Regions from separate parts of the Kitasatospora sp. NPDC086801 genome, predicted to be linked through region 1. Evidence: riboswitches for the same ligand, from Rfam matches in the RefSeq annotation. Region 1 holds a riboswitch; each other region holds the start of a gene.
The links. A riboswitch is a leader RNA that binds a small molecule or an ion and turns the genes downstream of it on or off. The one in region 1 is predicted to bind cobalamin.
Positions count from the first base shown of each region.

Region 1 (9,741 bases):
TCAACCGCGCGGAGTCGCCGTGCCTCGAAGGGAAGTTGGGGGTCGCCGCCAGGAGTGTGTTCCTCGTACCGTTCCGCAAGCCAGTCCACTGCGTTGCTCACCGCCACCCAGGTGCCCCGCACCTGGGCGGCCGGGCGCAGGAGCCACCAGCCGGTCATCATCGGCGGGAGTTCCGAGAGGCCGAACCGTGCGGCCTCGATCGGGCGACGCTCCGGCTCCTTCGCCAGCAGCCGGCCGTCACCGGCCCACTCGTAGCCGTGGAAGTGCAACAGTGCTTCTCCTCGGAGACGTGGAAGCCCCGGCCGCCCGCACGGGACTGCGGGCGGCCGGGGCTGTCAGGGGACTTCAGACGGACAGGCCGAACCGCGCCGGGTCGATTCCGGCCTCGGTCAACTCCTCGGCGGTGAACAGCAACGGTTCGCGGTCGGGACGCTTGCTGTCGCCGAGGGCGAAGACGCCGTGCTCGACCAGGCCGAGGGTCACGCACGACTCGCCGTCGTCGCCCCCGCCCTGGTTGCCGCCGCACGCACGGTTGAACTCGACCTGGGAGAGGTCGAGTCCGTACAGGTTGCGCTCAGTCATCGCCTGCACCTTTCGGTATCGCTTCGGGGCAGCACGGAACGGCCCCGCCCCGCCCAGGACTTGGGCGGGAGAATGAGGGGGAGTTCAGCCCCACAGGCTGATGCGGGTGGTGAGCTGGTCGGCCGGTACCTGGCGCGGTTTGGCGTCCGGCTCGAACAGCGGCCGGACCAGCGCCCGGCCGTCCTGGGCGCCCACGATTTCGACCAGACACCCGGTCGTCAGGTCCTTCCGGACCGGATTGTTGTCGATCCGCTCCATGAGTTCCGCGTGCGTACGGCGGCGTGTGGTGCCGGTCGGCTGTGCGAAACCGTCAGTGGGCATGGAGCGCTCCTGTGGCTCTCGAATCATTTCGGCGAGTCACCAAATTACCGGGGCGTTGGGGTTGTTTCTGTGCGCTTTCCCGTTCCCGAAAGAACTCACCTCAGGCCCGTTTGGGCAGTGCGCGCATTCCATTTTCCGCCCGGGTCGAACGGGAGGGATCGTAGGGCTCAGGTGGCCCACCGAATCCCGCCGAACGTGGGCGCAGGAAGTCGGACCGGTCGACTTCCTGCACCGCGAAGGTTCGCTGGTTGGCTATCGGCAGAGATCCTGTGATGTCTCCCGATGGCGGGAAGTCCACTCGTGCAACGCGGCCCGAGCATCCTCGCCCCAGAGCGCGTAATTCTCGAAGGTTCGGAACGTGTCCAGGTACTCCTGGACGTCGTGGGGCCTGTTGAACACGAGCACGCCTGCGGCTACCTCAACGGTGGCCAAGGATGCGTCGTAGACGGTGAAGACGTTCATCGGCGCCTTCGGCATATGGCCGGCCAGCGGGATGACTCCGAGTCGAACATTCGGCAAGCGGGAGACCGAAGCCAGGTGGTCGAGCTGCGTGGCCATGGCCTGCGCCGGTACCAGCGGCCAAAGGCAGGCCTGCTCCGTCAAAACAAAGGTGAAGCTCTTGGTGACGTCGCGGAGTACGGCTTGCCGCTCAAGCTTCTTGGCGATGACCCTCGAGTGATCGCCGGGGATCTGGGCCAGACTGGCGTTGACGTACGCCGGCGTCGAGAGCAGTCCGGTGATCATGGTCGGCAGGAAGTGGCGGGGTTCCGTCGAGGTCCGCTCAAGGCTCGCCAGCTCAACCTGCTTCTTGTCCGCGCCGTTTCAGCGGAGGATTCTGGCGTCCTGCCGCTCTGGACCCGCGAGCCGTGCTGAATCCGACCTGTTTTCCACTGAGGATTCCTTTGGATTCTTATTCTCGAAGGAATTCGTCTCGGATCCCTTCGACCAGTGCGCGCATGTCGTCTCCGTGTAGTGCTACGGCATCGAATTCGGAGAATTTTGACAGATAGACGCCGACATCTCGTGGATCGTGAGTGGTGATCTCTGAATGGAACGTCTCCACGATGACCAGGCGATCGTCATACATGCTGAAGCATGTCATTGGGAAGTCCGGCATTCGTCTGGCGAGGGGAATAGACCCGATGGTCACGTTGGGAAGGCGGGACAGTGACACCAGGCGATCGAGCTGTGTAGCCATGACGGCAGGAGGACAGATCCGCCAGCGTAGTACATGTTCACAGATGAGGAAGTGGAACTGCCGCTGGCGGTCGTACAATACGGCCTGGCGCTCCAGTCGAGCTGCGATCGTTTTCGTCTTCGCCTCTTCTGGCAGCTCTGGGTGCAAGGCGAAGACGGCCGAGACATATTCGGCGCTCTGGAGCAGTCCAGGAATCAGCTGTCCCTGGAAGAGTCGGAGAAGGCCTGTTCGGGCTTCGATGGCTTTGATGGCGTGCTGGTGCTTCCAGTGGCCCATTCGGCGGAGTTCCCGCCAGGCGACCTCTTCGGTCGCCGCGCCGCGGGCTGCCTCCAGGAACTCTGCTTTGGCTTCGCCTGATATGCCGAGCGCGGTCAGGATGAGGTCCACGTCCTGCACGCTCGGCAGGGTCTTGCCGTTTTCGATCTTCGAAAGCTTGGCTGGAGACATGGAAGCCCTGCGGGCGACGGTCTCGGCTGTCTTGTCCGAGGCGATCCGTAGCGCCCGCAGGGCTTTGCCCAAGTCCTTGTGCTGTTCTCCGCTCAAGCCGCCGAGTACTCCCCGAAAGGCACGGCGTTCGTCAGAGCGATCTCCCGGTACTGCTGGTACTCGCTCAGGTAGTCGTCGGGCAGGAGTTCGGCTCCGAGGAACTGCCCTGCATCCGTGTAGTGCATCCGGTAGACCTGGGCGTCATCGAACAGCCAGAAGTCGTGGTCCGGTAGCCCGGCCACCTTCTGGCGAGCCGTGTCGATGATGCCGATCGACTCGCCGGCCTTGATGTTGCCGGGGTACGACGCCAGCTCGTAGCGGAGGTAGTCCGACAAGGGGGAGTGGAGGACGTGCACCCGGGCCACCTGCTTGCCCAGATCGGTCATGGAGCGGACCCATGGGTTGTCGGACGATTCGGGCGGCAACCCCTTGCCTGCGAGGAAGTCGGCGAACTCGTCGCGTTCCTCGTCCACGTCGTAGACCGCCAGCGTTTCGAGCCGGAAGGCCGTTCGCTCGAACGTCTTGAAGAGACGGCCGAAGTCTTCACCCTTGAGCATGGAAGTACCCCTCCAGGACCGTAGCGGGGATCACGACCGCAGACTCGCCGTCGGGCAGGTTCAACTCTGCCAGGCAGGAAGGACCGGTGATCGCGTAACCCTGGACCGCGTAGTCCCCGTTCTCGGTGCCCCACAGCGTGGGCACGATCCGTCGTTGCAGGACCCGTTCCCAGACAGCCAACGCAGCACCACGTGCCTCCAAGTCGCCGGTGGTTCCTGTCTTGCCCGATGCTCCCGGCTCTCTGGGCGCAGGGTCAAGAACCTGATCTTTCCAGAACGGGAAAGTCGTTCGACCGCCCCCGCCCGGTGTGAACGCCGGGTGGGGGCGGGGGAGTTCAGGGGGATGGGGTGGGCGGTCGGGTCGGTACAGACAGAGGTGCCCCGCGCGGCGGTGAGCCGGGCGGGGCACCTCTGGTGTGTCTGAGCGGTTTAGAAGTCGTCGTCGAAGGCGACGGAGCCTTCGACGGCGACCTGGTACGCGGAGACGCGGCGCTCGAAGAAGTTGGTCAGCTCCTGGACGTTCTGGAGTTCCATGAACCCGAACGGGTTCGTCGACCCGTAGCGGATCGGCAGGCCCAGGCGGGCCAGGCGCTGGTCGGCCACGGCCTCCAGGTACTGGCGCATGGAGTCGGTGTTCATGCCGGCGAGGCCGTCGCCGCACAGGTCCTGGGCGAACTGGAGCTCGGCCTCGACGGCCTCTTCCAGCATCTCCGTGACCTGCTTGGCCATCTCGTCGTCGAAGAGGTCGGGCTCCTCCTCGCGGACGGTGTCGACGACCGACATCGCGAAGTCCATGTGCATGGACTCGTCGCGGAACACCCAGTTGGTGCCGGTGGCCAGGCCGTGCAGCAGGCCGCGCGAGCGGAACCAGTACACGTACGCGAACGCGCCGTAGAAGAAGAGGCCTTCGACGCACGCCGCGAAGCAGATCAGGTTCAGGAGGAACGCGCGGCGGTCCTCCTTGGTCTGCAGCGAGTCGATGTGGTCGACGGCGTTCATGTACTTGAAGCAGAACTGCGCCTTCTGGCGGATGGAGGGGATGTTCTCCACCGCGGCGAAGGCCGCGTTGCGGTCCTCCGGGTCGGGCAGGTAGGTGTCGAGCAGCGTCAGGTAGAACTGGACGTGCACGGCCTCCTCGAACAGCTGGCGCGACAGGTACAGCCGCGCCTCCGGGGAGTTGATGTGCTTGTAGAGGCTCAGCACCACGTTGTTGGAGACGATCGAGTCACCCGTCGCGAAGAAGGCGACCAGGCGGCCGATCAGGTGGCGCTCGCCCTCGCTGAGCTTGGCCAGGTCGGCGACGTCGGAGTGCAGGTCCACCTCCTCGACGGTCCAGGTGTTCTTGATCGCGTCCCGGTACCGGTCGTAGAACGACGGGTAGCGCATCGGGCGCAGGGTCAGCTCGAAGCCGGGGTCGAGCAGCATCTTCTCGCGGTCGGGGGTGCTCACTGGCAGGCCTCGCAGGACTCGGGGTTCTCCAGGGAGCAGGCCAGCGCGGCCTCCTCCTCCGGGGTGAGGGTCGGGGTGTTCACGGGCACGGGCGCGGACGCGGACGCGGGCGTGGCGGCGCGGGCGGTACCGGACGCGGCCTGGGCGATCCGGGTCGCCGGGCGCGAGCGCAGGTAGTAGGTGGTCTTCAGACCGACCTTCCACGCGTACGCGTACATCGAGCTGAGCTTGCCGATGGTCGGCGCGGCCATGAACAGGTTCAGCGACTGGCTCTGGTCGAGGTACGGCATGCGGGCCGCGGCCAGGTCGATCAGCGCGCGCTGGGGCAGCTCCCAGGCGGTGCGGTAGAGCGAGCGGACCTCGGCGGGCAGCCAGCCCAGCTCCTGCACCGAGCCGTTGGCCTCGCGCAGGGCGTCGCGGGTCTGCTGGTCCCAGACGCCGAGCTCCTTGAGCTCGCGCACCAGGTACGGGTTGACCTGGAGGAACTCGCCGGACAGCGTCTCGCGCTTGAACAGGTTGGAGACCTGCGGCTCGATGCACTCGTAGACGCCGGCGATGGACGCGATGGTCGCGGTCGGCGCGATGGCCAGCAGCAGCGAGTTGCGCAGGCCGGTCTCGGCGATCCGGGCGCGCAGCGCGGTCCAGCGGTCGGCCCACTGCGGGGCGGCCGTCGGGAAGTGGTCGATGTGCAGCTCGCCGCGGGCGGCGCGGGTCTCGCCGTAGGCCTCGTGGCGGCCCAGCTGCTCGGCCAGGTCGGCGGAGCGCTCGTACGCGGTGAGCATGATGCGCTCGGCGATGAGGGTGGACAGCCGCGCGGCCTCGGCCGAGTCGAAGTCGATCCTCAGCTTGAAGAAGACGTCCTGGAGGCCCATCACGCCGAGGCCGACCGGGCGCCAGCGGGAGTTGGAGGTGCCGGCCTCGGTGGTCGGGTAGAAGTTGATGTCCACCACGCGGTCGAGGAACGTCACGGCGGTGCGGACGGTGGCGTCCAGGCGCTCCCAGTCCATCGCACCCAGCAGGTCGTCGACGGAAGCGCCGACCGCCACGTGGGCGCCGAGGTTGACCGAGCCGAGGTTGCAGACGGCGGTCTCGGAGTCGTCCGTGACCTCCAGGATCTCGGTGCACAGGTTGGAGGAGTGCACCGTGCGGCCGGGCAACGCGGTCTGGTTGGCGGCGCGGTTGGAGGCGTCCTTGAAGGTCATCCAGCCGTTGCCGGTCTGCGCCAGGGTGCGCATCATCCGGGCGTACAGGGTCTGTGCGGGGATGGTGCGCACGGCCTTGCCGGCCAGTTCGGCCTTGCGGTAGGCCTCGTCGAAGTCGGAGCCCCACAGGTCGACGAGCTCGGGCACGTCGGCGGGGGAGAACAGCGACCAGTCCTCGTTGGCGTTGACCCGGCGCATGAACTCGTCCGGGATCCAGTGCGCCAGGTTGAGGTTGTGGGTGCGCCGCGCCTCCTCGCCGGTGTTGTCGCGGAGCTCCAGGAACTCCTCGATGTCGGCGTGCCAGGTCTCCAGGTAGACGCAGGCCGCGCCCTTGCGGCGGCCGCCCTGGTTGACGGCGGCGACCGAGGAGTCGAGGGTGCGCAGGAACGGCACGATGCCGTTGGACTTGCCGTTGGTGCCGCGGATCAGGCTGCCGCGCGAGCGGATGCGCGAGTAGGACAGGCCGATGCCGCCGGCGTGCTTGGAGAGCCGGGCGATCTGCGCGTAGCGGTTGTAGATCGAGTCCAGGTTGTCCAGCGGGGAGTCGAGCAGGTAGCAGCTCGACATCTGCGGGTGCCGGGTGCCGGAGTTGAACAGGGTCGGCGAGGAGGTCAGGTACTCCAGCCGGCTCATCAGGCCGTACAGCTCGGCGACCTCGCGCACCGACTGCTCGCTGTCGCCGACCGCCAGGCCGCAGGCGACGCGGAGCAGGAAGTGCTGCGGGGTCTCGATGACCTTGCGGGTGATCGGGTGGCGCAGCAGGTAGCGGGACTGCACGGTGCGCAGGCCGAAGTACTCGAAGCGGTCGTCGCCCTCGGGGTCGATCAGCGCGTCCAGGGCGGCGGCGTGCTTGGCGACGAAGGCGGCGGTGGTGTCGCCGATCAGGCCCTCGGCGTGGCCGACGGCGATCGAGGCGGCGAAGGAGCGCGAACCCTGGCTGTTCGCCTCGTCGACGATCTCCAGAGCGAGCAGCCGGGCGGCCAGCTTCGAGTACTGGGGGTCCTCGGCGATCATCGACGCGGCGGCGTCCACGGCCAGCCCGCGCAGCTCGGCGAAGTCCGAGCCGGCGTGGCGGCCGCGCAGCGCGGCGGCGGCGACATGGCCGGGGTCCGCCTGGGGGAGATCGACGCTGCGGTCGGTGAGCAGCCGAAGGAGCGCGCCGCCGGGGTCGGAGACCGTCGGGTCGGTGGGGGCGGGGCCGGTGCCCTGGGCGGGCAGGGTGGCTGAGGCAGCGGTGGTCAAGGCGCTCTCTCCTGGCGGCGATCGGCGGCGGTGATCGGGGGGTACCGGGCCGTTCGGGGCAGGGGAGCACGGCACGTACGCGGGAAGCGTCGCGCGACAGTGGCGTCCCCGGCCCGCCCGCGAGGCCCGGAAGGTACTTCTCGTGCTGGTGCGGCCTCTGCGGGAGGGCCGGTGCGCACACTGTCGGCAGGTACTCGGACTCGCCGGGCGGCTACTGGAGCCGCCCGCTCACCGCTGCGGGGCAGTCCCGGATTCGCACCGGGTTCCCCTGCATCGACAGCAGGATTGAGCATACATCTAGTGGTGTCTCTCTGATGCGACCCCACATCTAGTGCGGCGCGGTGTGTCGGGGCGATAACCGGCGGTGCTGGAAGGGGGTGGGTCATGGCCTTGGGGCGCCTCGGTTCCGGGCTCCGGGCGTCCTGGTTTCGATACGGAACAGTCACCGGGCGGATCGGTCGCCGGGGGCATGCCCTACGATCTGGGCGCATGAGCGAGCGAAGCGCCGAGGGGCGCGTTTCGCGAAGCGATCATCGAGCGAAGCGAGGGGGCGCGTGAGCGACGGAACTGGCGCACCCGGGCAGGGTCCGCAGGGAATGCCCCCCGTCGGGCCGGGGGACGCACGGAATCAGCAGCCGCCGGTGGTGCCCGGTCCGGTGCTGCCGCCGAGTGGGGGCTTCGGGCCGCCGCCGGCCTCGTACGGGCCTCCGGTGCCGCCCGCGCAGCCGGTGGCGCAGCCCGTTCCGCCGGTGCCGCAGCCGGCCCGGCCGGTCGCGCAGCCCGGCCCGCCGGTGCCACCTCCGCAGCCGCAGCCGGTCCAGCCGGGGCAGCAGCAGGTGCCGCCGCAGTGGCAGGCGCAGCCGCAGCCGCGGGCGCCGCAGCGCTCCGAGCCGAACTGGGAGGCGCTGGCGGACCGCAACGAGGCGGACGGCAAGCGCCGCCGCCGGCTGCGGGTCCTCGGCGTGGCGGTCGCGGTCGTCGTGGTGGGCGGCCTGGTCGCGGGCGGGGCGATGCTGATGACGAAGAAGGACGGCGGCGGGAAGCCGGTCGCGGGGCAGACCGGCACGGCCTCCAGCCGGCCGTCCTCCGCCGCGCCGAGCGCCGCCGGGGCCCCGAGCGGCACCCTGAGCGGTGCCCCGTCCGGCACCCCGGGCGGCGCGCCGGACGACCCGTCGAAGCCGATCTGGGAGGCCGCCACCGACCCGGCGCCGCAGGACGCGGGGGCGCTGTTCTCCGCGCTCCAGGTGACGGTCAACGGCGCCACCTGGAACCGGACCTTCGTCTCGCTGGACTCGCCCTGCTGGGACGGGAACTCGACGACCGGCGGGCTCGGCAAGGTCCTCGGCGACCAGGGCTGCCAGAAGGTGCTCCGGGCGACCTACGTCTCCGGCGACAGCGCGGTGACCGTCGGCGTCGCGGTCTTCGACCACAAGATCCAGGCCGAGACCTCGATGAAGAGCTACACCGGCCACCTCAAGGGTGCCGTCGCGCCGGGCGCGCCGGCGTTCTGCGCCACTCCGGGCTGCACCAACACGCACAACACCCTGGGCCGGTACGCCTACTTCACGGTCGAGGGCTCGGCGAAGGGCGGCGACACCGCCGACGCCGCCGCCACCGCGGCGGCCGCCGGCTTCGGCGAGCACGTGAAGGGCCAGCTGCTCCAGCGCGCCAAGGCCGCGTCCGCGGCCGCGCCGGGTGCGCAGGGGGCCACTCCGGCCGGCTGATCCGCCGTGACACCCCTGCCCCGGCGGGTTCGTTCGCCGGGGCAGGGGGAGTGTGGCAGGCTCTCGGGGCAGTCATTCGTACGAGTGTTCCGGTTGCGTCCGTCTGGGCCGGTGCCGGCGAGCAACCGGAGGAGCGGTCCGTGGCCCTGCCCAGAGCCCTGCGCGGCAAGCCCGCCGTCCTGGCCGTGGCCGGGGTCGTGGTCGCCACGGGCGCCGTGGTGCTGCTGCAGCGCGACGGCCGGGCCGACGGCGGGGAGCTCGCGCGCGTCCCGGTGACGGTCGGCCTCCCCGGGCGCACCCTGCCGCCGGAGGTCGGCCGGGACCTGCTCGCCCGGGACCAGCAGGCCTCGCCGAACGCCCGGGCCGTCCAGCAACTGCTCGCCGACCTGGAGAACCAGGCCCGCACCGGGCAGAGCGGCGGGACGGTGATCGGCCAGCACGTCGAGGCGCACAACGAGCGCAACAACCCCGAGTACGGCGACTACCGCGGCACCAAGCAGGTCGGCTACTACTACAAGAAGGCCGCCGACATCACCGGCAAGCTGCCCGGCTTCGTCGAGACCGACCTCGGCCCCGGCTACGGCCAGACCGGCTGGGGCGTCGGCGACCCGCGCTCCTACTCGGCCGGCCGGTGGCCCACCTGCCGGGCCGGCTGGCAGTACACCGACGACGCCGTCGACCTGCTGGCCGCCGTCTGGTCCGGCCACCCGCGCGCCGACGACGGCAGCTACGGCACGGCCGGCGTCCAGCACAACTGCGACGGCACCACCACCGAACTGCCCGACAACGGCGGCGGGCCGGCCGGGATCGTCGGCATGTCCTTCCACCAGCCCTACCCCGGCTCGGACGTCAAGTCCTTCGAGCAGGTGCTCTGTTCGAACTCCCCGGCCGCCAAGGACAAGGGCTGGTTCGGCCGGGTCGTCGACAGCGCGCACGACACCCCCGAGTACCGCGCGCTGATGACCGACCTGTCCTACCTG
Region 1 is NZ_JBIVAX010000003.1:350,070-359,810, reverse strand. It holds gene ACIPLC_RS06740 (hypothetical protein) at 1-269, opposite strand, end outside; gene ACIPLC_RS06735 (DUF397 domain-containing protein) at 346-582, opposite strand; gene ACIPLC_RS06730 (hypothetical protein) at 667-903, opposite strand; gene ACIPLC_RS06725 (DUF5753 domain-containing protein) at 1,156-1,698, opposite strand; gene ACIPLC_RS06720 (helix-turn-helix transcriptional regulator) at 1,814-2,644, opposite strand; gene ACIPLC_RS06715 (DUF6879 family protein) at 2,641-3,144, opposite strand; gene ACIPLC_RS06710 (hypothetical protein) at 3,131-3,325, opposite strand; gene ACIPLC_RS06705 (ribonucleotide-diphosphate reductase subunit beta) at 3,574-4,569, opposite strand; gene ACIPLC_RS06700 (ribonucleoside-diphosphate reductase subunit alpha) at 4,590-7,013, opposite strand; cobalamin riboswitch at 7,205-7,347, opposite strand; gene ACIPLC_RS06695 (hypothetical protein) at 7,748-8,761, shown strand; gene ACIPLC_RS06690 (glycoside hydrolase family 26 protein) at 8,902-9,741, shown strand, end outside.

Region 2 (9,741 bases), on a different contig from region 1:
ACCCCGCCGCCGATCTGCCAGCCGGCGCCGAGTTCGGCCTCGTAGCGGCCGGGCTCGTCAGGGTGCCGGGTCAGGGCGATGCCCTGGTCGAACTCGCTGCGGGTCGCGGTGGTCATGGGGGGTGGCCTGCCCTTCACTGCGGGTCTCCGAACGCCAAGTTACTGGCGAGTAGGGCACCACCTTACGCCGCCCGGGTGAAACGCGCGACGGCCGCCGGACCCGGAATCCGGGTCCGGCGGCCGTTCTGCGGTTGCCACCACCGCCGGCGGTCGGGACCTACCGGCGGATGCTCGGCTTCAGCTCCAGGAAGCGGGCGAGCAGGCCGTTGACGAAGGCCGGGGAGTCGTCCGTGGAGAACTCCTTGGCGATCTCCACGGCCTCGTCCAGGACGACCGCGTCCGGGACGCCGTCCTCCCAGATCAGCTCGTACGCGCCGAGCCGCAGGACGTTGCGGTCCACGATCGGCATCCGGTCGAGGGTCCAGCCCACCGCGTACTGCGAGATCAGGTCGTCGATCCGGCGAGCGTGCTGGACGTACCCCTCGATCAGCTCCATGGTGTACTCGCCGACCTGCGGGGTGCCCTCGTCGGGCTTCGGCTCACGGGCGCGGGCCACCCAGTCGGCGAGGACCCGCTGCGGGTCGACCCCGCGGTGGTCGGCCTCGAAGAGGATCTGGAAGGCCCTGGTACGGGCCTTGCTACGTGCGGCCGACACGGACTTACTTCACCCGGCCGAGGTAGCTGCCGTCGCGGGTGTCGACCTTGATCTTCTCGCCGGTGACGATGAACAGCGGCACGGCGATCTCGGCGCCGGTCTCCAGCGTGGCCGGCTTGGAGCCACCGGTGGAGCGGTCGCCCTGGACGCCGGGCTCGGTGTGGGAGATCAGCAGCTCGACGGAGGCCGGCAGCTCGATGTACAGCGGGGCGCCCTCGTACATGGCGACCAGGGCGTCGAAGCCCTCCAGCAGGTACTTGGAGGCGTCGCCGACGACGGCGGGCTCGATCGTGACCTGGTCGTAGGTGTCCGTGTCCATGAACACGAAGTTCTCGCCGTCCTTGTACGAGAACTGCATGCCGCGCTTGTCGACGCTGGCGGTCTCGACCTTGGTGCCGGCGTTGAAGGTCTTGTCGACGACCTTGCCGGTCAGGACCTCCTTGAGCTTCGTGCGCACGAAGGCCGGGCCCTTGCCGGGCTTGACGTGCTGGAACTCGACGACGGACCAGAGCTTGCCGCCCTCCAGCTTGAGGACCATGCCGTTCTTGAGATCGTTCGTGGAAGCCACGGGCGCACTTACTCCTGGATATAGCTGTCAAGGAACCAAGGTTTGCGTCCTGCCGCCGACGGCCGACGGGCGGCCGCGGTCACAGGGCGAGGAGCTCCTTGGTGGTGATGGTGAGCAGCTCGGGCCCGCCCTCCTCTGGGGGGCGCACCACGAGCGTGTCCTCGATCCGGACACCGCCCTTGCCCGGGAGGTGGACTCCTGGGCCGACGGTGACCGGCACGCGGCTGTCCAGTTTACCCATGTCCGACGGACCGAGGCGCGGCGCCTCCCGGATCTCCAGTCCGATGCCGTGGCCCACCGGGTGCGGGGACGCCTCGGCGTGGCCGGCCGCCTCCAGGATCTGCCGCGCGGCCCGGTCGGGCACGTACTGCTCCACACCCGGCCCGAGCGCCTCCCGGGCGGCCCGCTGGGCCCGGAACACCAGCCGGTGCAGCTCCACCTGCCAGGGCGCGGGGGCGGCGCCGATCACGAAGGTCCGGGCGGTGGAGACGCCGTAGCCCCGGTACTGGGCGCCCATCACCACGGTGAGGAAGTCGCCCTCCTCCACCCGGCGGTCGGTCGGCTGGTGGGCGGGCTGGCCGGAGTGGCTGCCGGTGCCGACGGACACCGGGTAGGCCGCCCGGTCCGCGCCGTGGTCGATCATCCGGCGCTCCAGCTCCATCGCCAGGTGCCGCTCGGTGCGGCCGACCAGGATCGACTCCAGCAGTTCGCCGAGCGCCTGGTCGGCGATCTCGGCGGCGATCCGCAGGTCGGCGATCTCGTGCTCGTCCTTGACCACCCGCAGCCGCTCGACCACCTGCCCCAGGTCGGCCAGCCGGGCCCCCTCCGCCAGGCTCGCCACCGCCCGGTGCCGGCTGACGGTCAGGTCGTGCTCCTCCACCGCCAGGTCCGCCACGCCCAGTCGCGCGGCGGCACCGGCCGCCGCCAGGGCGGTGTCCACCCCGGCCGACACCGGCACCGGCACCTGGGTGACGTCCGCCGCGATCAGGTGCTCCCCGGTGTCGTCCGCCGGCAGATCGTCCGGCAGCGCCAGCAGCACCCGCTCCCGGGTCAGCAGCAGCGTCGCCCCGCAGGGCGCGCAGCCCGTCAGATACCGCACGTTCGCCGCCCGGGTGATCAGCGCCGCATCGGCCCCGGCCGCACTGCAGTGCTCCCTCACCCGCTCCCGCCGACCCGCGTACGCATCAGACATGCGTCGAGCCTACGAACCCCCACCGCGATCCGCCCGCCGAGCACCACCGACAGGGCGCGCCCCCACCCCCGCACGCCCCCCTGCGATCGCTACGCCCCCTCCGGTTCGATCAGGCCGCGGCGGTAGGCGGGGACCAGGTTCCGGGGGACGAGCAGCTCACGGCCGTTCAGGGTGATCGGGACGAGCTTCGGGGCCTCGCCCTTCCACTGGGCACGGCGGTGCCGCGTGTTGCTGCGGGACAGCTTGCGCTTGGGGACGGCCATCAGGGGCTCCTTATCGGGTGGTGCCGGAGGCGTACGGGAGGAGGGCCGTCTCGCGGGCGTTCTTGACGGCCCGGGCCACGGCACGCTGCTGCTGGACGGTGAGCCGGGTGACGCGGCGGCTCCGGATCTTGCCGCGGTCGGAGACGAAGCGCCGCAGCAGGTCGGTGTCCTTGTAGTCGATGTACTCGATGCCGGTCGCGAGCAGCGGGTTGGGTCGGGCCTTGGGCGGATTCAGTCGATTACGCACAGTGACGATCCTTCAGTGAACGGGGTCGAGCAGGTCCCGGAAGGCATCCGGGAGGGCCTTCCAGCCGGGTTCGCCGGCGGCGAGTTCGGCGTCGGTGAGCAGGCAGGAGTCGAGCAGCCCGGTGACGCCGTCGACGTCCAGGCCCTCCGCGGTGAAGCTGAGCTGCTGCACCCGGTCGCCGTGCAGGGGGTGCCAGTCGAGGGCGGCGGCGGCGCGGCGGGCGGGCGGGTAGAGGTCCCAGGCGGCGTCGGGCAGGGAGGTGAGCCAGGGCCCGCACTCCTCGACGGCGAGGTTGGCCCCGGCCGCGTCCCAGCCGAGCATCAGGTCGGGCCGGTTGGCCAGCCAGAAGCGGCCGCGGCTGCGCTGGGCGGCGGGGACGAGCAGTTCCAGCGCCCGGTGCAGCCGCTCGGGGTGCAGCGGTCGGCGGCGCTCCCAGACCAGTGTGGTGACGCCGGCCTCGTCGCCCTCCTGCGGGAGCAGCGCGATCGCCGGGTTGACCCGGTCGCGGGCGGCGGCGACGTCGAAGCCGCCGAGAGCGGCCCGGGTGAGCGCGCCGGTGCCGAGCCGGACGACCCGGGCGGTCGGGTGGAGCTGGCGGAGCAGCGCGAGCCCGGGCGCGTGCGCCGTCGTCCGCGGGACGGCGAGGGTGGTGGCGTACTCGACCTGGTGGGCGAGCGCCTCCGCGCGGGTCCGCCGGTCCTGGACGGCGGTGTGCTCGCCGTGGTCCACCAGGTCATCGGAGACGGAGAGTTCGCCGATCAGCCGGTCCGGGTCGACGGCGGTGACCACCCCCGCGAGTTCGACGGCGTCCGCCAGGTGGCGGCCGTCCGCCTCTCCCCCGGCGATCACCTCGACGGCCGGGTGCGGGTCGCTGCCGCCCCACAGTTCGACGATCGCGAGCCCGTACCGGCCTTCGTCGGCGATCCGCAGCAGTCGCGGCAGCAGGTCCTCGCGCAGGGCGCAGCAGGGGCAGTCGTTCACCAGCGGGACGTCGGCGGCGTCGAACCCGCCTCCCGCGTCGCGCAGTTCGCGGTGGACGACGCCCTGCGAGGCCTCCCGCAGGTCGTGGTGGAGGACCACCGCGTCCACCGCCGCCGCGGCCAACTCCCGGACGGCGGCGCGGCGTTCGTCGGAGTGCAGTCCGGCAACGACCACCACGGGCAGTTTGATCCCGTCCACGCCGCTCACCAGCTGGCCTTGCGGACGCCGGGCAGGTGGCCGGCGTGGGCGTGGACGCGGAGGTTGACCCGGGAGAGGCCGAAGGCGCGCAGATAGCCGCGGGGGCGGCCGTCGACGGCGTCCCGGTTGCGGATCCGGGTGGCGCTGGCGTCGCGGGGCTGGCGGGCGAGTTCGGCCTGGGCGGCGGCACGCTCGGCGGGGGCGGTGCCGGGGTGGGCGGTGATCCGCTTGAGCTCGGCGCGGCGCTCGGCGTACCGGGCCACGACGGCGCGGCGCCGCTCGTTCTTGGCGATCTTGCTCTGCTTGGCCATCAGACCTTCCCCCCTCGGGCGCGGATGCGGGCGACGGCGGCCTCGACGCCGATCGCGTCGATGGTGCGGATGCCCTTGGCACTGAGCGTGAGCCGGACGTACCGGCCCTCGCCGGGCAGCCAGTAGCGCTTGTGCTGGATGTTGGGGTCGAAGCGGCGGCGGGTGCGGCGGTGCGAGTGCGAGATCGCGTTGCCGAAGCCGGGCCGGCGGCCGGTGAGTTGGCAGTGGGCGGACATGGGTGCTCCCTGGTGTCCGGGAATGGGCGGGACGGAGCTCACGTTACACCAGATGAAAATGACTTCCATTTCGGTGTACGGTTTCGCCCCGGCCCCGAACACCCCGCCCACCCGGGAGGACACCCATGGCCCGCAGTGAACTGCGCCCCGTCGTCAAGCTCCGCTCCACCGCCGGCACCGGCCACACGTACGTGACCCGCAAGAACCGCCGCAACGACCCGGACCGGATGGTCCTGCGCAAGTACGACCCGGTCGCGCGCCGGCACGTCGACTTCCGCGAAGAGCGCTGAACCCCGCCCGCCCGACGACCGGCACCGACCCGCAGCGACGAAACGGCGCCTCCCCCCGGGATCCCGGGGGGAGGCGCCGTCGCTGCTCGCTGCCTTCGCTGATCGCAGCCGTCGCTACTCGGCGGCCGCCCAGCGCTTCTCCACCCGGGCCAGCTTCCAGTAGGCGATCGCCGCGGCCCAGACCACCACGAACAGCCCGGCGATCGCGTAGCCGACGTTGTCCAGCGAGATGCCCGCGATCCAGCCGGTGACCGGGTCGGTCAGGTCGAGCTTCTCGTGCAGCACGCCGACCAGTTCGATGGTGCCGATGACGAAGGCCACCGCGATCGACAGCCCGGTGATCGTCAGGTTGTAGTACACCTTCCGGACCGGGTTGGCGAAGGCCCACTGGTACGCGAAGTTCATGAACGTCCCGTCCAGCGTGTCGAACAGGCTCATCCCGGCCGCGAACAGCAGCGGCAGGCAGACGATCGCGTACCAGGGCAGCCCGGCCGCCGCGCCCGACCCGGCCATCACCATCAGGGTGACCTCGGTCGCGGTGTCGAAGCCCAGCCCCAGCACCATGCCCACCGGGAACATCTGCCCGGGCCGGGTGATCGACCGGGTCGCCCGGTTCAGCACCCGGGCCATGAAGCCCCGCGAGTCGAGGTGCTCCTCCAGCTGCGCCTCGTCGTACGACCCGGCCCGCATCGCCCGGAACACCTTGAGGATGCCGAGCAGCGCGGCCAGGTTGAGCGCGCCGATCAGGTAGAGGAACGCGCCGGAGGCCGTCGTGCCGACCATCCCGAGCCACTTGTGGGTGGTCGAGTCGTCGTCCATCAGCGTGCTGGCCAACTGCGCACCGCCCGCCACCAGGGCGGCCATCAGCACCACCATCGAGGAGTGCCCGAGGGCGAACCAGAAGCCGACCGAGACCGGGCGCTTGCCGTCCGCCATCAGCTTGCGGGTGGTGTTGTCGATCACCGCGATGTGGTCGGCGTCGAAGGCGTGCCGCATGCCGAGGGTGTACGCGGTGATCCCCAGGCCCACGCCGAAGACCTGGGTGCCGACCGCGTAGTTGTGGGGCGCGACCAGGAACACGAGCGTTCCGAAGGCCACCACGTGCATGGCCAGGATCACCCCCATCAGCCCGGCCGTGCGGATGGTGTCCTCGCGCTTCCAGCGGAACGTGGGCAGCACGGGCGGTGTCGCCGGCGCCTCGGCGGCGGCGGTTTCGGGCATGGTCATCTTCGGGTCACGCTCCAGCACCTCGTGGAAACACTTCGTGAGATGCCGTGGCCGGTCTCCTGGCTTACGGGGATCCCGTACCCGCCTTCCCAGGTGCGCGAGGCACCCAGTGGCGTCGTGGGTACGGACGTCTCTCCGTCGTCGACGATCACGACGGCCCGATCACAGTGGCGAGGGCCGCTCCGGACTGGGACCCCTGAGGATCCGTCACCGGTCTTCCCGAGCACCACGGCGGGGAACACCGTAGGGGCCAGGACCCACCCTTGCAAGGCTGCGCACCCGCGCAGGTGTCCAGGATCACAGGCCCCCTCCTGCAACAATGTGCGCATGCATCTCGTACCGGCCGACCGCGCGGGCCACCGCACCATCGACGGACACCGGGTCTGCGAGGCCATCGCCGCGATCGGCGACCCCGCGCATGTCCGCACCTGGGCCGAGCGGTTCTCCCTGCTCGCCGACCCCGGACGGCTCGCCCTCCTGCTCGCCCTCCACCGGGCCGGCCCGCTCGCCGTCACCGATCTCGCCGTCGCCACCGGCATGCGCGACCCCGCCGTGTCCCAGGCCCTGCGGCTGCTCCGCACCGCGGGCGTGGTCACCGGGGACAAGGACGGGCGCATCGTGCGCTACCGGCTCGTGGACGAGGCCCTGCGCCCCCTCCTCGACGCGTGCGCCGCCGCCGAACACCACGAGCCCAGCGCGGCAACCGGCTGACCGGCTCTCCCGGAGGACGGGCCCGGCCGGGTGTTCGTCGACGGCCGGAGGGCGTCAACCCCGTGGTGGCGGTGGGCGGTCGGCCGGTTGCCCGGCGAAGCGGCGAACCCGGTCAGGCCGCCTGGCAGGCGGGGCACCAGAACAGGTTGCGCGCGGCGTGCTGCTCGGTGCGGACGTCGGTGCCGCACACCAGGCAGGGCATCGCGGCCCGCCGGTAGACGTACACCTCGCCGCCGTGGTCGTCGACCCGCGGCGGGCGGCCCATCGCCTCGGGCGTGTGCTCGGGGCGGACGGTGTCGATCCGGCCCGCGCCGACGCCCTCGCGCATCAGGGCGGCCAGGTCGGCCCAGATCGCGTCCCATTCGCCCCGGGTGAGGTCGCGGCCGGCGCGGTGCGGGTCGATCCCGTGGCGGAACAGCACCTCGGCCCGGTAGACGTTGCCCACCCCCGCCAGCACCTTCTGGTCCATCAGCAGCGCGGCGACCGTCGTCCGGCTGGCCGATATCCGGCGCCAGGCGGCCTCCGGGTCGGCGTCGGCGCGCAGCGGGTCGGGGCCCAGCCGGGCGGCGACGGCGGCCTTCTCCGCGCCGGTGACCAGCGCGCAGGTGTTGGGGCCGCGCAGGTCGGCGTAGCCGTCGTCGTTGGCCAGCCGCAGCCGGACCAGGCCGACCGGCTCGGGCGCGGGGCCGGTGCCGAAGGTGAAGCCGCCGTAGAGGCCGAGGTGGACGTGCACCCAGGCGCCCTCCTCGAAGCCGAGGAACAGGTGCTTGCCGACGGCTTCGGCCCCGGTGAGCAGTTGCCCGTCGATCGCCTTGGCCTCGTCGGCGAACCGGCCCTGCGGGCTGGACACCTCGACCGGGCGGCCACCGAAGGCCTTCCGGTTCTCGGCGGCGAGGCGGTGGATGATGTGGCCTTCCGGCACGGGCGTCAGCTCCCCCGGGGTGGTTCGACAGGACCCGTCCATCATCGCAGCCGGCACCGACACCGCCGGATCCTCGCAGGTCAGCGCACCGGCGGACCAGCAGGTCAGCGGACCGGCAGGCCCATCAGCCGGGCCAGGATGACGCGGTCCAGCTCGGCGGCGGTGCCGGCGACGTCCAGGTACGAGTTGTCGATGATCGGCAGCCCGGAGTTGTACCAGCCGGCCATCCGGCCGTGGATCCGCGCCACCTCCTCGTCACCGAGCCGCCGGATCCCGCCGCGCCGGGCGTTGCGGCTCAGCACGGAGTCCAGGCTGGGCAGCAGCACGACCGGGATCATGCCGGGGCCGATGTGCCGCTTCCAGCCGCCGAGGCCGATGGCCGGGCGGTCCGGGAAGACGGCGTCGTCGACGATGCAGGAGATGCCGTTGGCGAGGTAGTTGCGGCAGGCGAAGCCGCAGGTGCGGCGGGCCAGCCGGTACTGCGCCTCGGAGGCGTTGTTCCAGCCGGACTGCGGGTTGGCGAAGCCGGACTGCACCCACTCGCGGACGTCGTCCAGGCTGATGTGCGCGGTCGGGGTGGGCCGGCGCTCGGCCCAGTACCGGGCGACGGTGGTCTTGCCCGCCCCGGCCGGGCCGATCAGCAGGACGGCGATCGGACCGGTGGGCGCGTGCCGCTGCGGCGGGTGGACGGGGAGTTGCACGGGCGTGCCGGAGGGCAGCACGAAGTGCCCGGTGGCCCCGACCAAAACCGGCGCGCTCGGCACGGGTGCGGCCGCGGCGGGCGCGGGCGGCACCGGAGCGGGCGCGGGCGCCGTCGGAGCGGGCGCGGGCGGCACCGGAGCGACCGGAGCCGGAACAGGCGGCGCAGTCGGCGTGGGAGCGGGAGCCGGAACAGGCGGCACCGGCGGCGGCACGGCGGCCCCCGACGGCTGCGGCCCCGGCGGAGCGACGGGACGCGGCGGGACCTGCCCACCCCCGGCGTACTGCGTCACGGTCACCTCCCGAGACCTCTCAGCGGGGACACTACACGGCGGCCCGGCGGCGGGCACAGTCCGCCGCCGGGCCGCTGACCAGGCGTCAGCGCGTGGTGAGTTGTTCGGCCAGGGCGCGCAGGGCCAGCTCGTACGAACCGAGCCCGAATCCGGCGATGGTGCCGGAGGCCACCGCGGCGATCACCGAGGTGTGCCGGAAGGCCTCCCGGGCGTACGGGTTGGAGATGTGCACCTCGATCAGCGGCGCGGTGCGCTGCGCGGCGGCGTCCCGCATCGCGTACGAGTAGTGCGTGAACGCGCCCGGGTTGATCACCACCGGCACCTTGCCGTCGGCCGCCTCGTGCAGCCACTCCACCATCTGCTGCTCGGAGTTGGTCTCGTGCACCTCGACCTCGAAGCCGAACTCCTTGCCGAGCGCGGTGCAGCGCTCGACCAGTCCGGCGTAGGAGGTGGCGCCGTAGACGTCCGGCTCGCGGCTGCCGAGGCGCCCGAGGTTGGGGCCGTTGAGCACCATGACCCGGGTCACGCCGAGACCTCCGCGTAAGCGGCGACCAGCAGGGACGGGTCGGGGCCCTCCAGGACGGAGGTCTTGCCGAGGCCGTCCAGGACGATGAAGCGGATCAGGTCGCCGCGCGACTTCTTGTCGATCTTCATGGCGTCCAGCAGCTTCGGCCAGGCGTCCGCCTGGTAGCGCAGCGGCAGGCCGACGGAGGCCAGCACGGTGCGGTGCCGGTCGGCCGTCTCGTCGTCCAACCGGCCCGCCAGGCGGCCGAGTTCGGCGGCGAAGACCATGCCGATGGAGATCGCGGCACCGTGCCGCCACTTGTAGCGCTCGTTGCGCTCGATGGCGTGGCCGAGGGTGTGGCCGTAGTTGAGGATCTCGCGCCGG
Region 2 is NZ_JBIVAX010000029.1:78,388-88,128, reverse strand. It holds gene ACIPLC_RS26425 (thioesterase family protein) at 1-116, opposite strand, end outside; gene nusB (transcription antitermination factor NusB) at 277-714, opposite strand; gene efp (elongation factor P) at 719-1,282, opposite strand; gene ACIPLC_RS26410 (M24 family metallopeptidase) at 1,362-2,474, opposite strand; gene rpmF (50S ribosomal protein L32) at 2,564-2,737, opposite strand; gene rpsR (30S ribosomal protein S18) at 2,748-2,984, opposite strand; gene ACIPLC_RS26395 (CobW family GTP-binding protein) at 2,997-4,154, opposite strand; gene rpsN (30S ribosomal protein S14) at 4,169-4,474, opposite strand; gene rpmB (50S ribosomal protein L28) at 4,474-4,710, opposite strand; gene rpmG (50S ribosomal protein L33) at 4,836-5,000, shown strand; gene ACIPLC_RS26375 (HoxN/HupN/NixA family nickel/cobalt transporter) at 5,115-6,227, opposite strand; cobalamin riboswitch at 6,259-6,473, opposite strand; gene ACIPLC_RS26370 (ArsR/SmtB family transcription factor) at 6,555-6,938, shown strand; gene ACIPLC_RS26365 (Fpg/Nei family DNA glycosylase) at 7,051-7,860, opposite strand; gene ACIPLC_RS26360 (AAA family ATPase) at 7,965-8,852, opposite strand; gene aroQ (type II 3-dehydroquinate dehydratase) at 8,938-9,366, opposite strand; gene aroB (3-dehydroquinate synthase) at 9,375-9,741, opposite strand, start outside.
Region 2: linked by a shared signal. The riboswitch ahead of ACIPLC_RS26375 (HoxN/HupN/NixA family nickel/cobalt transporter) and the one ahead of ACIPLC_RS06700 (ribonucleoside-diphosphate reductase subunit alpha) in region 1 are both predicted to bind cobalamin.

Region 3 (9,741 bases), on a different contig from region 1:
GAGGCTGTCGAGCGAGGCGCGGGTCTCGGTCCAGCCGCGGGTCTTCAGGCCGCAGTCGGGGTTGACCCAGAGCCGCTCGGCGGGGATGGCCGCGAGGCCCGCGCGCAGCAGCTCCACGGCCTCCTCGGTGCTCGGGACGCGCGGGGAGTGGATGTCCCAGACGCCCGGGCCGACCTCGCGCGGGTAGCCCGCCCCGGCCAGTTCACCCGCGACCTCCATGTGCGAACGGGTGGCCTCCAGCGAGATGACGTCCGCGTCGAGCTCGTCGATCGCCGTCATGATCGCGCCGAACTCGGCGTAGCACATGTGGGTGTGGATCTGGGTGTCGGCGCGGACGCCGGAGGTCGCCAGGCGGAAGGACTCGGTGGCCCAGTCCAGGTACGCAGGGCGGTCGGCGGCGCGCAGCGGCAGGGTCTCGCGCAGCGCCGGCTCGTCGACCTGGACCACGGCCGCGCCCGCGGCCTCCAGGTCGGTGACCTCGTCGCGCAGGGCGAGGGCGACCTGGCGGGCGGTGTCGCCGAGCGGCTGGTCGTCGCGGACGAAGGACCAGGCGAGCATCGTGACCGGTCCGGTGAGCATGCCCTTGACCGGGCGGTCGGTGAGGCCCTGGGCGTAGCGGAACCAGTCGACGGTCATCGGGTGCGGGCGGGAGATGTCCCCGGCGAGGACCGGCGGGCGCACGTACCGGGTGCCGTAGGACTGGACCCAGCCGTGCCGGGTGGCCAGGTAGCCGGTGAGCTGCTCGGCGAAGTACTGGACCATGTCGTTGCGCTCGGGCTCGCCGTGCACCAGGACGTCCAGCCCGGCCTTCTCCTGGAAGGCGATGACCTCCCGGACTTCCGTCTCCATCCGCTCGCGGTACGCGGCGGCGTCGATCCGGCCCGCCGTGAGGTCGGCCCGCGCGATGCGCAGTTCGGAGGTCTGCGGGAACGAGCCGATCGTGGTGGTCGGCAGCAGCGGCAGGCCGAGCCGGGCGCGCTGGGCCTCGGCCCGCTGGGGGTAGGCCTGCGCCCGCCGGGCGTCGGCCCCGGTCACGGCGGCGGTACGGGCGCGGACGGCCGGGTCGTGGGTGATCGGCGACTTGGCGCGCGAGGCGAGGTCGGCGCGGTTGGCGGCGAGGTCGGCGGCGATCGCCCCGGTGCCCTCGCGCAGGCCCCGGGCCAGCAACGACGCCTCCCTCGCCTTCTGCTTGGCGAAGGCGAGCCAGCGCAGGATCTGCGGGTCGACGTCGCGTTCGGCGGCGGCGTCCAGCGGCACGTGCAGGAGGGAGCAGGACGGCGCGACGTCGACCCGCTCGGCGAGGCCGAGCAGGGTCGCCAGGGTGGCCAGCGACTTCTCCAGGTCGTTGATCCAGATGTTGCGGCCGTCGACCACCCCGGCGACCAGCCGCTTGCCGGGCAGCCCGCCGACGGCGGCCAGATCGTCCAGGTTCCCGACGGCCGGGCCGGTGAAGTCCAACGCCAGGCCCTCGACCGGGGCCTTGGCCAGCACCGGCAGGGCCTCGCCCAGACGGTCGAAGTAGCTCGCGACCAGCAGCTTCGGACGGTCGGGCAGGCCGCCCAGCTCACGGTAGGCGCGGGCGGCGGCGTTCAGTTCGGCCGGGGTGCGGTCCTGCACCAGGGCGGGCTCGTCCAGTTGGACCCACTGCGCCCCGGCCGCCTTCAGGTCCGCCAGCAGCTGCGCGTAGACGGGCAGCAGCCGGTCCAGCAGGGTGATCGGCTGGAAGTCCTCGGCGACACCGGGGGCCGGCTTGGCGAGCAGCAGGTAGGTCAGCGGGCCGACCAGGACCGGCCGGGCTTCGTGGCCGAGCGCCAGTGCCTCCCGGAATTCCCCGACGGCCTTGTCCGGGTTGGCCGTGAAGACGGTGTCCGGGCCGAGTTCGGGCACCAGGTAGTGGTAGTTGGTGTCGAACCACTTGGTCATCTCCAGCGGCGCGACCTCCTGGGTGCCGCGCGCCATCGCGAAGTAGCCGTCCAGCGCGTCCGCCTCGACGGCCGCCCGGTGGCGGGCCGGGATCGCGCCGACGGCGACCGTGGTGTCCAGCACGTGGTCGTAGAACGAGAAGTCGCCGGTGGGCACTTCCCGGACACCGGCCTCGGCGAGCTGCGCCCAGTTCTCCCGGCGCAGGCCGACCGCGGTGTCCCGCAGGGCGTCGGCGGTGACCGTGCCCTTCCAGTACCCCTCGATCGCCTTCTTCAGCTCCCGGCCCTGGCCCTGCCGGGGGTAGCCGTACACGGTGGCCCTGGTCGCCGCGGCTGCGGACTTCGCTGTCAAGGGACTCTCCTTCGCGAGTCTGTCTCCTCAAGTGCCCGGGGACGGGACGAGAGCGCGAAGGGATGACGAACCGGGCGGCGGCCGCCGTGGACGCGCGGGCCCGATCCGCCTGGTGTGTTCGCCGACCCGCCCTCGAGGTCACCGGGATGTCCGCACGCGGAACGGTCCGCGGGCGGGCAGCGGGCAGGTCTTCGGACTCGTGGGCGCACCGGGCCTGTTGGCGTCCGGTACCTACTGGCCGTCGCTTCCCAGACCCGATCCGGGCCCAGTGCGTATGACGGCGGTCGTTCCCACTCACCGCTGCGGGGCAGTCCCGGATTCCCACCGGGTTCCCTCTTGCGACGCCCTGCCTGGCGGACGGGGCGAACCAGCTGCGCCGTCAGCTTAGGGGCAAAACGCGCGGGCCGAAGCGGAAATCGCGGCAGCTGTTCGCATGGTGAGACGCCGTCGCCTGGCCCACGGCGATCGCCGTGCGGGACGCGGCCGGACGCGTACGAGCTTCGGCGGCCGCCCGAACGGGCCGGCGCCCCGCTCCCGGAGCCGCCCCGGGCCCGGGAGGCGGCTGTGAGCCGGATCACCGTTGAGGTTGACCTCGGGTCAGGGCGGAAGCTCCTCTCAGCGGCACGACGCCGACCCGGGCAGCACCGATGCGAAGGAGCACACCACCATGTCCCTCACCTCTTCCGGCCAGCACGGGAGCACCCTGCGGACCCCCGCGTACGGCGCCGAGTCGCCGACGGCCGCCGCCGCCGGGCAGGACCGCCCAGGGCTACAGCAGGCGATCGAGGAGATCGTCGACTCCGGTTTCGTCGGGGTGTCGCTGCGCGTGCACGACGAGCGGGGCGAGTGGGTCGGCAGCGCCGGGGCCGCCGAACTGGGCGGCGCCGCGAAGCCGCCGGCGAACGGGCACGTCCGGATCGGCAGCAACACCAAGACCTTCACCGCGACCCTGGTGCTGCACCTGGTGGCCGAGGGCAGGATCGGGCTGGACACCCCGGCGGCGGACCACCTGCCCGGGTTCGGGCTGGACGAGCGGATCACGGTGCGGATGCTGTTGCAGCACACCAGCGGGGTGTTCAACCACACCGGCGAGGTCTACGACGACGGGACGATCGTGCCGGGGATCGCCATCCCCTACAGCACCACCGGCAGGGAGTGGGTGGACGACCGCTTCAAGACCTACCGGCCGCAGGAGCTGGTACGGCTGGCGCTGTCCAAGCCGGCCCGGTTCGAACCGGGGGCCGGCTGGAGCTACTCCAACACCAACTACGTGCTGGCCAGGCTGCTGATCGAGAAGGTCACCGGCCGCCCGGTCGCCGAGGAGATGCGGCGGCTGATCCTGGGGCCGCTCGGGCTGTCGGGCACCGTGGCGCCGGACGCCTCGCCGGAGATCCCCGAGCCGCACGCCCACGCCTACTACCGGTACGAGGAGGCCGGCGAACGGAGGACCATCGACATCACCCGCCAGAACCCCTCCTGGATCTCCAGCGGCGGCGACATGATCTCGACCACCCGGGACCTCCACACCTTCATCTCCGCGCTGCTGGGCGGCAGGCTCCTGCCGGCCCCGCTGCTGGCCGAGATGTGCACCCCGCACCCGACGGGCATCCCGAACATGGACTACGGCCTGGGCGTGTTCGTGGTGAAGACGGACGGCGGCGGCACCGTCATCTCCCACAACGGCGCCGCCGTGGGCCACGCGGCGCTGATGTACAGCACACCCGACGGCAGCAAGACCCTGACCGCCGCGCTGAACTGCGTGGACGACGCCGATCTGTCCATCGGCGGGGCGTTCCAGGCGGCGATGCACCGGCTCGTCGACGAGGTGTTCTGCGGACGAGGTGTTCTGCGGCGGGCAGGCCGATCCGGCCCGGCCGACGCTCTGAGGTGCTCCGCTCAGCCGCCGAGCTCGAAGGAGTCGACGAGATCACGGTAGCCGCCGAGGTCACGGTAGCCGCCGAGCTCGAACACGGGGCAGGATGGGCGGATGAACGGAGTCACGATCGGGCAGGCGGCGGCCTTCGTCGGCGTCACGGTGAAGACGGTGCGGCACTACCACAAGCTCGGCCTGGTCGGGGAGCCGGAACGCGACGGCTCCGGGTACCGGCGGTACGGATCGGCCGACCTGTTGCGGCTGGTGCAGGTCCGGACGCTGGCCGCCGCCGGGGTGCCGCTGGCCGAGACCGGGCCCCTGCTCGACGCCGACGCCGCGCTGTTCTCCACCACGCTCGCCGACGTCGAGCGGCAACTCACCGAACGGATCGAGGAGTTGACCGTTCGACGCGACACGCTGCACCGGCTCGCCGACGGCGACCGGGCCCTGCTGCCCGACCGCGCCGTGGCACTGCTGGAGCGGATGCCCGGCCTCGGCTTCACCCCGGACGAGGTGGCGGCCACCAGGGAGGGCTGGGTGCTGGCCAGAGCCCTCGTCCCGGAGGGCTTCGACGGCTACCTCGCCGACGTCGAACACGCCCTGCAGGACACCCGGTTCGTCGCCTTGCTCAAGCGCGGCTACGAAGCCACGGCCTGGGACCCGGACGACCCGCGGATCGCCGAACTCGCCACCGCCGCGGCCGACCACTTCCTCGCCAACCCCGCACAGCTGAAGATCGTGACCGGCCTGCAAGCCCGCACCGAGGCCGCGGCCCGGTACAAGCTGATCGCCCACCACGGCGAAGCCCGGGGATCGGCCGGGGCCCGCCTGGTCGCACTCGTCGAGACCAGGCTCCGCTCCGCCAGCGTCCGCATCCCCGGGCCGGACTCCCCCTGACCGGCCCGGGGTCGCGGCGTCACTGCTCCCATTGCGGGCGGCAGGAGCCCCGGGGTACGAGGACGGTGCGGTACCGGCCGGGGGTGCGGGACATCCGCACCTGGTCGGTGACGCCCTGATAGCGCCCGAGCGGCGTGTCCGCCGTGAAGGTCTCCGGAGCCAGGTAGGCGTGCTCCTCGCCGCGTCCGGCGGTCTCGCGGGCGTAGTCCCGGTCGAACACGCCCATGCCGAGGATCCACAGTGCGGCGCGGGTCAGTGAGACGTGCACCCGGTAGCTGCCGCCCTCGGTGGCCCGGCGGGTGAGCGCCTCGACGACACCGGCGGCCATCAGCCAGGAGACGATGTAGTCGTTGACCACCAGGACCGGCGGCAGCGCGGGGCGTTCCCCGTCCCCTTCGAGCAGCATCATGCCGACCAGGCTTCCCGCTGTCTGGTCGAAGCCCACGCGGTCCGCCCAGGGGCCCCGTTCACCGTTCAGCGAGGCGGTGGCGTGGATGATCCCGGGGCGCAGGTGCGCGGCCTCCTGCGCGGAGAGGCCGATCTTGTCCAGGTACCCCGGCCTGCGGTTGGCGTAGAAGACGTCCGCCGAGGCGAGCAGTGTCCTGATCCGCCGGGCGCCTTCTTCCCGGTAGGGGTCCACGGTCGCCGACCGTACGCCGACGTTGGCGCTCGCGTACGTGAGGTCGTGCTCGAATTCGCCGGGGCGCCACAGGTTGAGGACGTCGCCGCCGTGCAGGGCGAGGGCCCGGCCGAGGCCGGCGCCGGCGATCACATGGCCCATGCCCAGCGCCCGGATCCCGGACAGCGGATCGACGGCACCGTCGGGGAACGGTTCCGGCGCGCTGTCGGCGATCCTGGTGATCTCGATCAGGGGGAGGTCGGCGAGGGCCTCGCGGTAGTGCCGCTCGGCGAGCAGTTCGCCGGTGGTCCGCAGCATCGGCAGGACCACTCCGGCCGCGACGGCGGCCTCCTCCAGTTCGCGGGCCTTCCAGCGGGCGATGGCCGTCGCCACCCGGTCCGGGTCGTCCGGGACGTCCAGCAGTCGCTGGGCGGCGACCTTGATCCTGGGATACGGATTGAGGGGCATGACCCAGCGATCGTCCGCCGTGCGGTAGAACCGGAAGCCCAGCGCCTGGGAGGGATTCGCGGAGTCTTCGGGCGGATAGCCGTTCAGCAGCTCCCAGGTGCGGTCGTAGAACGGGCAGAGCCGGTGCGGGGCCACCCGCAGGTCCACCGAGAGGTCCTGTCCGGGGCCGCCGCGCAGTCGCCAGAGCTTCGCGACGGCTGCGGACTTGGCGACGAGCGCGATGGCGGACGCCGCGCCGAGCCGCAGTGTGCTCGGCACCACCGGGTCCGCGCCGTGGAACCGGATGGCGCCGCCGGTGTCGGCCGGGCTCATCCCGATTCCGGCCAGCACTTCGGCGAGCTGGGCGTGCGGGTCGAAGGCGTCGTCGGCCGCCGGGTGCGCGACCGCGTGGGCGACCCGGTCAGTGAGCGTCATCGGAACCCTTTCCGCTGGTCAGCAGCGCCTCGGGGACCAGGACGTGCTTGGCGCGCAGGTACTCCCCGACCGCCTTGCCGACCTGGTCGACGCGCAGGTTGGACGAACCGCCGGTCCCCAGCAGCCCGCGCAGGATGAAGTGCACCGCACGCAGCTGCGGGAACTCGTGGCGCACGACGTCGAGGTCCTTCACCTCCGGCAGCAGCCGACGCAGCTCCGCCGTGCTCAGCGCCTGCCGCAGCCACGGCCAGGCCGCGGCGTCCCGGGCCCAGATCCCCACATTGCTGTTGCCGCCCTTGTCGCCGCTGCGGGCGTACGCGACAGTGCCCAGCGGCACCCGGCGCACCCCGCTGGCCGACGGAGCTTCCACAGGCTCCGGGTGAACCGGCTGGCGCACCGTCGCGGTCTGCTCCGGCGGCGCGATGTCGATGGCGCGGCCGTCCTGGAGCACCACCCGGTGGGGCACGGCGGCCATGTCCAGCAGCGCGGGCCAGTAGTCGATCCGGGGCTTCGGGGCGACCGCGAGCGTGCCCGCGCCGTCGAGGAAGAAGCCCGGGATGCTCTGCAGGTACAGACTGCTGAGCCGGCCCGCGAGGTCGAGACGCTCCAGCGGTTCACGGTCCCGTGCGGTGGCCATGACCCGCAGCGCGACCGTCGCGTCCCACTGCGTCTCGGGATCGGTGGCCGCGACCCCGATCCTGGTGAAGTCCAGCTCGTCCACGCCTGCGGGCAGGTCCCTGCCGATCTGGGCGCGCAGCAGGTCCACCTTCTCGTCGACCTCCGTCCCGGTGACGTAGACGGTGTTCACGATCGTGTGGCCGATCTGGGCGAAGACCGCGACCTTGGTCGTCGGCGGCGGAGGCGAGCCCACCGCCCCGGACACCTGGACCCGGTCGGGGCCGGCCTGGGACAGCCGGACGTCGTCCAGGTGCACGGTGACATCGGGGTTGAGGTAGCGCGGCCCCTGGATCTCGTAGACGAGTTGGGCGGTGACGGTGTCGGTCGTGACGGCCCCGCCGTCGCGGCCGTGCTTGGTGATCACGCTGCTGCCGTCCGCGGCGATCTCGGCGATCGGGAAACCGGGGACGAGCATGCCCGGAATGCCGGTGAACCCGGAGAAGTTTCCGCCGACGGCCTGCGGGCCGCACTCGATGATGTGCCCGGCGACGACCGCGCCGGCCAGCCTGTCCCAGTCCGTGCGGTTCCATCCGTGCCACCACGCCGCCGGGCCCAGCACCAGGGACGCATCGGTGACCCGCCCGCACACGACGATGTCCGCGCCTTCGGCCAGCGCCTGCGCGATGCCCCAGCCGCCCAGGTAGGCGTTGGCCGAAATGGGCGCCGCGCCCCAGGACGACAGCGGCCGGCCGGTGTCGAGGTTCTCCAGCAGGTGCCCGGCCCCAGCCAGTTCGGGCAGCCGGGGCAGCACGTTGTCGCCCTCGATGTGGACCACGTTGACGCGTACGCCCTCCTCGGCGGCCAGACCGCGGACGGCTTCGGCCAAGGCGGCGGGGTGGAAGCCGCCCGCGTTGGTCACCACCTTGACCCGCCGCTGCGCCAGCGTGGCGAGGTTGGGCCGCAGCTGGTCGAGGAAGTACTCGGGGTAGCCCCGGGTCGGATCCTCCTGGTACTGCGCGGACAGGCCCGCGAGCGTGATCTCCGCGAGGTAGTCCCCAACCAGGACGTCGACCGGGTCACCGGCCACGGCCTCGTCGATGGCGGTGTACCGGTCTCCCAGGTAGCCGGAGAAGTTGGCGATGCGAATGGGTCGACCGCTCATGGTCAACACCTTCCTCTCGGGGTGGACCTTTCCCCTCCGACGTTAGAAGCGGACGCCCCCTTCGGCCACGACCAATCCCCGCACACGCGTATGACCGCACCGGTCACGTGGCAGGTGGGCGTATGTTGAGGCGGTGGACATGCTGCACCTGCGGTACTTCGTGACCGTCGCCGAGGAGTTGAACTTCACCCGCGCCGCCGCACGCCTGCACATGGCGACCTCCCCGCTGAGCCAGCGCATCAGGGACCTGGAACGCGAGCTCACCACCCCCCTGTTCGTCCGCACCCACCACAAGGTCGAACTCACCCCCGCCGGCGAGGCGCTGCTACCGGCGGCCCGCGACACGATCCGGCGGTTCGACGCCCTCCCCGGCCTCGCCCGCACGGCGGCCGGCACCAGTCCACGCACCGTGACCATCGGCATCGCACCCGATGTGTCCACCGAACTGCGGACCGGCTTCCTGAACACCGTCGCGGACCGGCACCCCGACCTCCTCCTCCGGCTGCGCCCCGCCAGCACCGAGCCCCTGGTGCGCTCCCTGCTCACCGGCGAGATCGACATGGGCTTCCTCCACGGTCCCGTCACCGGCCCCGGCATCCGCACCCTCGACCTGGAGACGGCCCCGGTGGCCGTGGTCGTCGGGCGCGGGACGGGTTTCGACGCACGCACGACGGTGCGGCTGGACGAGCTCGCCCACCTGCCGTTCGCCTCCATCGGCTACGACGCCGCACCGGAGATCTACCGCCGACTGGACGAAGTCCTGACCCGGGTCGCGGTCCGCAAGCGCATCAGGCTCGACGGAGACAACTTCGGCGGCCTGGCCCACCTGGTCGCCGCCGGCCAGGCGTTCACCCTCATCGCCCTGGGCGGCAGCACCACGGGCAAGGCCTTCACCGGCGAGCCCGTCGTCACCCTCACCATCGAAGGCAGCGACCTCACCCTCACCACCGTCGCGGCCTGGCACCAGGACCGGCCCGGCCCCGGCGAGATGCTGGCCGAACTGGCCGCCACCCTCGCCGAAGGTCTGCCCACCACCCACGGCCCCCTGCCGAGGTGACGCCGCAGGAGCGGGCGGGACGCCGGCATCACGGTTCGGCGCACCGGCGTTCACCGCAACGGCGTTCACCACAGCGGAGTTCAGCGCAGCGGAGTTCAGCGCACCGGCTCATGCCCGGGTGAGGAGGACGGCGCGCCCGCCCATCGGCGCAGGGCGGCTTCGAGGCCGGTGCCGGTGCCGGTGCCGGCGGTGATGCCGGCGGTGTCGCAGGCCCAGGCGACCACCCCGTCCGGGCGTACCAGCACCCCGGTCGGCGCCGCGTGGTCGTCGGTCATGCCGGTCACGTCGGACGCGTCGGTCACGTCGGACACGCTGGTCACCCGCCCGGCCCAGGCCCCGGCGAGGCGGGCGAACGCGCC
Region 3 is NZ_JBIVAX010000036.1:45,262-55,002, forward strand. It holds gene metE (5-methyltetrahydropteroyltriglutamate--homocysteine S-methyltransferase) at 1-2,274, opposite strand, end outside; cobalamin riboswitch at 2,439-2,661, opposite strand; gene ACIPLC_RS29075 (serine hydrolase domain-containing protein) at 2,942-4,210, shown strand; gene ACIPLC_RS29080 (MerR family transcriptional regulator) at 4,262-5,044, shown strand; gene ACIPLC_RS29085 (CoA transferase) at 5,064-6,545, opposite strand; gene ACIPLC_RS29090 (acyclic terpene utilization AtuA family protein) at 6,532-8,325, opposite strand; gene ACIPLC_RS29095 (LysR substrate-binding domain-containing protein) at 8,465-9,382, shown strand; gene ACIPLC_RS29100 (FAD-dependent oxidoreductase) at 9,478-9,741, opposite strand, start outside.
Region 3: linked by a shared signal. The riboswitch ahead of metE (5-methyltetrahydropteroyltriglutamate--homocysteine S-methyltransferase) and the one ahead of ACIPLC_RS06700 (ribonucleoside-diphosphate reductase subunit alpha) in region 1 are both predicted to bind cobalamin.